Regions from separate parts of the Psychrobium sp. MM17-31 genome, predicted to be linked through region 2. Evidence: predicted binding sites of a transcription regulator. Region 2 holds the regulator's gene; each other region holds the start of a gene.
The links. Region 2 encodes MetJ, which represses methionine synthesis genes. Its sites were predicted from a motif close to TAGACGTCTAGACGTCTA; they were not measured.
Positions count from the first base shown of each region.

Region 1: the regulator MetJ is predicted to act here: its motif matches at 969-986, upstream of metK (methionine adenosyltransferase).
Region 3: the regulator MetJ is predicted to act here: its motif matches at 790-807, upstream of metA (homoserine O-succinyltransferase).

Region 1 is NZ_JAKRGA010000003.1:539,643-541,925, reverse strand. Features, by position in the region: gene metK (methionine adenosyltransferase) at 1-932, opposite strand, end outside; gene MHM98_RS11205 (hypothetical protein) at 1,174-1,398, shown strand; gene MHM98_RS11200 (hypothetical protein) at 2,139-2,283, shown strand, end outside.
Region 2 is NZ_JAKRGA010000005.1:32,059-34,341, forward strand. Features, by position in the region: gene metB (cystathionine gamma-synthase) at 1-669, opposite strand, end outside; gene metJ (met regulon transcriptional regulator MetJ) at 908-1,237, shown strand; gene MHM98_RS14890 (ATP-binding protein) at 1,306-2,283, opposite strand, start outside.
Region 3 is NZ_JAKRGA010000003.1:713,541-715,823, reverse strand. Features, by position in the region: gene MHM98_RS12020 (prolyl oligopeptidase family serine peptidase) at 1-613, opposite strand, end outside; gene metA (homoserine O-succinyltransferase) at 864-1,802, shown strand; gene MHM98_RS12010 (hypothetical protein) at 1,914-2,283, shown strand, end outside.

The sequences.
Region 1 (2,283 bases), on a different contig from region 2:
ATTGAGGTTGGATCAGCAACACCAATAGCGTATGACAATTGGATCTCACAACGATCAGCAAGACCAGCTGCAACGATGTTCTTAGCTACATAACGCGCTGCGTATGCTGCACTGCGGTCAACTTTTGATGGATCTTTACCAGAGAAAGCACCACCACCGTGACGAGCCATGCCGCCGTAGGTATCAACAATAATCTTACGACCAGTTAAACCACAATCGCCCATTGGACCACCGATAACGAAACGGCCAGTTGGATTAATGAAGTACTTAGTATCTTTAGTTAGCCACTTCTCAGGCAGAGTAGGCTTGATGATAGTTTCCATTACCGCTTCAACTAAATCATCTTGACCAATAGTGTCACAATGCTGTGTTGATAAAACAACGGCATCGATGCCAGTGATAATGCCATTTTCATAAGCAAAAGTGACTTGTGATTTTGCATCAGGGCGTAACCACGGCAATGTACCGTCTTTACGAACTTGTGCTTGGCGTTTTACTAACTTGTGAGAGTAGGTGATTGGCGCAGGCATTAATACATCAGTTTCATTGCTTGCGTAACCAAACATTAGGCCTTGGTCACCCGCACCTAAATCTTTAGGATCTTCACGGTCAACACCTTGGTTAATGTCAGGCGATTGCTTACCGATAGCATTTAAGATTGCACAAGAGTCAGCATCAAAGCCCATGTCTGAATGAACATAGCCAATATCGCGAACTGTGCGACGAGTGATCTCTTCGATGTCTACCCAAGCTGAAGTAGTGATTTCACCACCAACCATTACCATGCCAGTTTTTACGTAGGTTTCACACGCTACACGTGCTTTAGGGTCTTGTGCTAAAATTGCATCAAGAACGGCATCAGAAATTTGATCGGCAATTTTATCTGGGTGACCTTCAGAAACTGATTCTGAAGTGAAAAGGTGTTGTGCCATAGCAGAAAGCCTTCCGTTAAAATTTAAAAAGGTGTTTTTACGTCTAGACGTCTATTGTAATGAAATAAATAAAAGATGCCATAGCAATTTATTAATTAGTGGGACACAGTACTCATTTAGTCGAGTTGTTGAATAAAATAAAGACAATCGAATTTCGGCCGATAACAAGGTATTAACATCAAAGAGTTACTAGCTACGTTTAACTGAGTCTAACCAGAGTGGATTAAGAAAGGAGCAGCACATGTCACAAGATCTGTTGTATTCAATTTTGCCACGCCCTATGAGCAATAGCGTTACGCCAGCGAAAGAGGGCATAAAGAAAATCGACAAAACCAATAAAAAGGGCATTGTCGAAGAAGAGAAGACCACCTTAACTGGCGAAGAGCCAACTTACACCGTGGACAAGCAGCAAGAAAAACAACCATCGTCGAAAAAGGATGATGGCGGTTTAGATACTTATGCGTAATCTCGCAAGGATGCGGATTTGGTGATTAACTTTTTATAGTTTTCGCTTTTCGTTCGACTATGCTGTCGTTAGATAGTTATGGTTCTTTCATTTCTAAGCAATATCTATAGTTGCTTTTCCGCTATTTCCTTCTTAACAAACTAATTCTACTTATTATCTGGATTCTTTCCGCCTTTCACGCATTTCTTTGTTTTATACTAATTTAAATGATTGTAATTATTAGATATTTAATTTATCTTTCGTTTTTACCATGAATTTGGTGCGAACATTTATCGCGCCAGCTTCCGCATATTAAGCTGTTAGTAGGCATATGAGATTTATCGATAACTATAAATTTGTCATATTAATGACCGTAGGGAGTTTAGCACTTTGGGGGCATATGTTCGTTTTGAGCTACATCGACGATCCAAGGTTCTTCGATCACTCATTAACTTCCGATGAAATGTATTGGTGGGAAGTAATCATACTTTATCAAGGTTTGTTCTTTACTTTCGCGATTTGGCTGACTTCGTCTTATCATTGTTTTAAGCGCACAAGTAAACTCTTAGCAATTTTAATTTGGATGATTTGGCCATTGGTTTACCTTTATAGTTGGAGTGTTGTGATAATCGCATTTGTTCGACGTGAACCTACTAACAAGCCTCTAAATTAAGATTTACTAAAACTTTCACGCCATTTGCTGAGCGAATCGCCCGCCAGCCATGGTTCACTTATTAGAGAGGCGTTAAGCACAAGTAACTATGAAATTGAGCGAATTCGAACAATCCGTTTTGGATACTCTTATAGAAGGAGATCTTGAAGAAGATATCATTAAGCAGCAGTTAGTTGATGCTAGTGTGATTGATCGAGATTATACAGGCGTGGGCCTTTTTACAAATATTATGG
Region 2 (2,283 bases):
ATCTAAATCGATGCCCAATTGCTGATCTTTAGTCACAATAGCACCAGCCACAACATCGCTGTGTCCGTTGATATACTTGGTGCAAGAGTGTATCACAATATCTGCACCCAAGCTTAATGGCTGCTGTAATATTGGCGTTAAAAACGTATTGTCTACAACCACATAGGCATCAATCGCTTTTGCTTTAGCGGCAATAGATTTGATATCGACAATACGCAATAAAGGATTACTCGGCGTTTCTAACCAAACCATCTTCGGCTTTTGTGACAATGCACTCTCTAATGCCGCTTCATCTGCTTGATCGACAACCACCAAGGTAAACAAACCACGACGCGCTAAATGATCGAACATACGGTAGGTGCCGCCATAACAATCGTGTGGGATCACTAATGTATCTTGTGGCGATAGCAACTGAATAACTGTGGTAATTGCCGACAACCCAGTACTGGTAATCACGCCGTAACTACCACCTTCTAAGTCGGCTAATGCTTGTGCGAATTGGCTACGGGTCGGATTGCCACGACGAGCATAATCATATTCACGTGGTTGATCGTAGCCTTTAAAAGTGTAATTGCTGGAAAGGTAAATAGGAGGAACCACAGCACCGTACTGTGTATCTGTATCAATACCACCGCGCACTGCAATGGTCTGGTGTCCAAATTTGCTCATAAAACCTCCAACAAAAGTTGACTTAATGAATGACTGGGTTATAAAGGATGTCTAGATGGCCAATTTAAACGAAGCACGCATGGACGTCAAGATGTTTAGACGTCTAAATAAGAATAAGTTTATGCTTATATTTGACAGTGCTCATGTAACCGTTAAAATCGGCAGGATTTTTTATACAGGGTGTTACAATTACCCACTGTAACAACTCACTACTCACTATAATAGCAAAGGTATTTTCATGACAGTCTGGAATGGCGAATATATTAGTCCATATGCTGAACACGGTAAAAAGAACGAACAAGTTAAAAAAGTCACCGTATCAGTACCATTAAAACTGTTAAAAATCCTGACTGATGAGCGCACGCGTCGCCAAGTAAACAACCTGCGTCACGCCACTAACAGCGAATTATTGTGTGAAGCTTTCTTACACGCCTACACTGGCCAACCATTACCAGAAGATAGCGATTTATCTAAAGACAAGCCAAGTGCAATTCCAGAAGCTGCTCGCGTATTAATGGAAGAGCTAGGAACCCTAGAAGCCTACCTAGCCGAGAATAACGAAGACTAATTATCTTCGGTAATAATCAGATAACAAAAAAGCGACTCTCAGAGTCGCTTTTTTATTTTTAGCTTTAATCAAACAGGCAATGTTAATCGAAGCCTTGCGCCTTTTAGGCTAGAATTATTGCGAGCTGTCGCACTGCCATGGTGCCAGTCCATAATTTTTGTGGTGATAGCCAAGCCCAATCCAAAGTGCCCCGATTCACGCGAACGCTGAGAGTCTAGTCGCACAAAGGGATCGAAAATCGTCGCTTGCTTGTCTTCGGCAATGCCTTCGCCATCATCATCAATATCGATATAAATGCCCTTACTGTCTCGCGACAATAAACAACTAACTTGGCCATCGGCATAATCGATAGCGTTACTAATCAAATTTTGTACGGCGCGATAAAACCATTGGCTATCAATATCACACACCACCACCGACTCTTGCGTCTCGAAGTTGAGCGTAATTTCTTGTTGCTGTGCTAAATGCCCCAAGTCTTTACACAAGGTTTCAAGCCACTGCACCAAATCAATGCTTTGTAAACGGACACTACCCAGCTGACGTTCCATACCTGCGTATTCTAAAAAAGCCGCCGTCATTTCCTCCATCCGCGTGACTTCACTGTCCATACGGCTGAGGTATTTATCTTTCTTGGCAACATCATCTGCAGTCATCGCCGCCTCAATACCAAAACGCAAACAAGCCACAGGGGTTCGAATATCATGAGACAAACTGCGCGCCAATACCTTGTTATCCATTAGCAGCGTTTCTATCCGATCTGCCATCGCATTAAAGCTATCTTCCAATTGCTGAATATAAGAAAAGCGCGCTTTGGGAACGCGTGCCGACAAATCGCCCTCGCCAAACTTAGCAGCGGCACTGCTCAGTAAATGCAAACGACGCGTCAGTGGCAATGTCCACAGCACAATAATCACGGTTACGCCCAAATAAAGTAGCAGCGTTAACATCAAATCAATATTGTAATTGGCGTGCTCCTGTACCATTGGTAACTGCAAATGCAGTAAATAGCCATCATGTCCTGCAATTCGCTTATATAGATAAGCCTC
Region 3 (2,283 bases), on a different contig from region 2:
AATCAGTACCGACAAATACGGAGTTTTCGTCGCGCCAGCTAATTGAATTTTTGGCTTCTGGCAGGGTGAAACCATCTTTAACGAAGGCTTTTTTACTGATGTCGAATTCACGCACGACAACTGCGTCGGTACCGCCTGGTGATAAACTGACTAAACAGCGGTTGTAGTCTGGGTAAAGACAGTTCATACCTTTGTAAACCCAGCTTTGGCCGTCTTTTTTAGCCAGCTCGTCGATGTCTAAAATCGTTTCCCATGTCGGGTTTTCTTTTTTGTACTCTTCTAGCGTTGTACGGCGGTATAAGCCGCGCTGATTGTTTTTGTCCGTCCAGAAGTTGTACAGGTAATCGCCGCGTTGTGTGGCGTAGGCGATACGGTCGTTTGAGTTAAGTAGCTTAAGGTTTTCATCATAGCTCTGTTGATAAACAGGGTTTGATTTCAAGCTCGCAAAGGCTTTGTTGTTTTGCGCATCAACCCAAGCTAGCGGTTTTTCACCTTGAACTTCTTCAAGCCATAGATAATCGCTGTCAGGTTTGACAACGGCGTTATTTGTCGTTTGGCAAGCTGTCAGCGCTAGGGTAGCAAGCGATGCCGTAACAATTGCAGTTTTTTTCATGTTAGCAATCCGGTTGTTTTTGTTCTTATAAATGAGTGTATTGAAAGTGGGGATGTCCCATTTTCGGGATTTTTCAGCGAATAAATGTATCAGCCTTAATGACACAGTCAACAATAATGGTGGCTTTTCTAGTAACGAGATGTGAATGTAACCTGACTAAAACAAATAATTCACGATAAACATCTAGACGTCTAGATGCCTTTGGGTTAAATTATCTACACTTGTAGTAAAACAAATTAGCGAGTGCGCTGTGCCAATTAATATTCCCGATAAACTGCCTGCCAAAAACGAGTTGCGACAAGAAAATATTTTCGTCATGAGCGAGTCGCGCGCCTTGAGTCAGCAAATTCGTCCGATGAAGGTGCTATTACTTAATTTAATGCCCAATAAAATCGAAACAGAAACTCAGCTGTTGCGCTTACTAGCTAATACGCCATTGCAGGTGGATGTGGAATTTCTACGTATTCACAGCAACATTTCAAAACACACACCACAAGATCATATGAATGACTTTTATCGCGATTTTGATGAAATCAAAGATAAAAACTTCGATGGTTTGATTATTACCGGTGCGCCATTGGGTGATGTTGATTTTGACGATGTGATTTATTGGGAGAAGATAAAAACAGTATTCGATTGGTCGCAGCAGCACGTTACCGCAACGCTTTTCTTATGTTGGGCGGCGCATGCGGCTTTTTATCATTTGTATGATTTAGAGCGTTACATTCGCGATAAAAAAATCGCTGGGGTGTTTTTACATCAGCGCAGTCAGCTTCACGATCCACTGCTGCGTGGTTTCGATGATGAATTTTGGGTGCCGCATTCTCGCTTGGCACAAATGAATGTTGATGAGCTGCGTCAGCATCCTGATCTCGATATTCTCGCTGCCTCCGATGAAGCTGGGGCTTACTTGGTGGTGAGTAAAGACAGACGCCGTTTATTTGTTTTGGGGCACCCTGAATACAATGTCTCGACACTTGGCGATGAGTACAAGCGGGATAATGATGCGGGATTATCACCATCGATTCCAACCAATTATTTTCCTAATGACGATGCAAGCCAAGAGCCAAGAGGTTGCTGGCGAAGTCATGCTAATTTATTGATTTCAAATTGGCTTAATTATTATGTGTATCAAATTACGCCATTTGATTTATCCCATTTACATCGCCGTACGCCTTGGGAAAAGTAATTTCGGATAATCTGAAAATAATTCTAGTATTGGTAGAGTTAGCGACTATAATCAGCGAGAAACCACCGTTATCGGTGGTTTTTGTTTTTTTGTCATTGGAAGAGTTATCTGTTGAGAATTTTATTAATACCTATTGTTTTAATGCTAACTGCCTTTTCAGTTTCCCATGCCGAAGAACCAGATAAATTATTCCAGAACGACTGGGATTATAGTGAACAATTTCCTAGGGATGCGCGACAAAAAGTCAGCCATAAAATTTCTCAACAAGACTCGAAAATTCACATATTGCAGCTCGCCAAGTTAGATATCACTCAAGGAAATATTAAGCAGGCAGTCGAGGGACTAAATTCTTTAAAAGAACCAGAATTAACCCAGCCACAATTACAATTTTATTTATACAATCGTGCAAATTTAGCGGTAAAACAGGGTAATCCTGTTAGTGCTGAACGCTATTTGAGGCGCTTACAAGGTGATGAGTTTG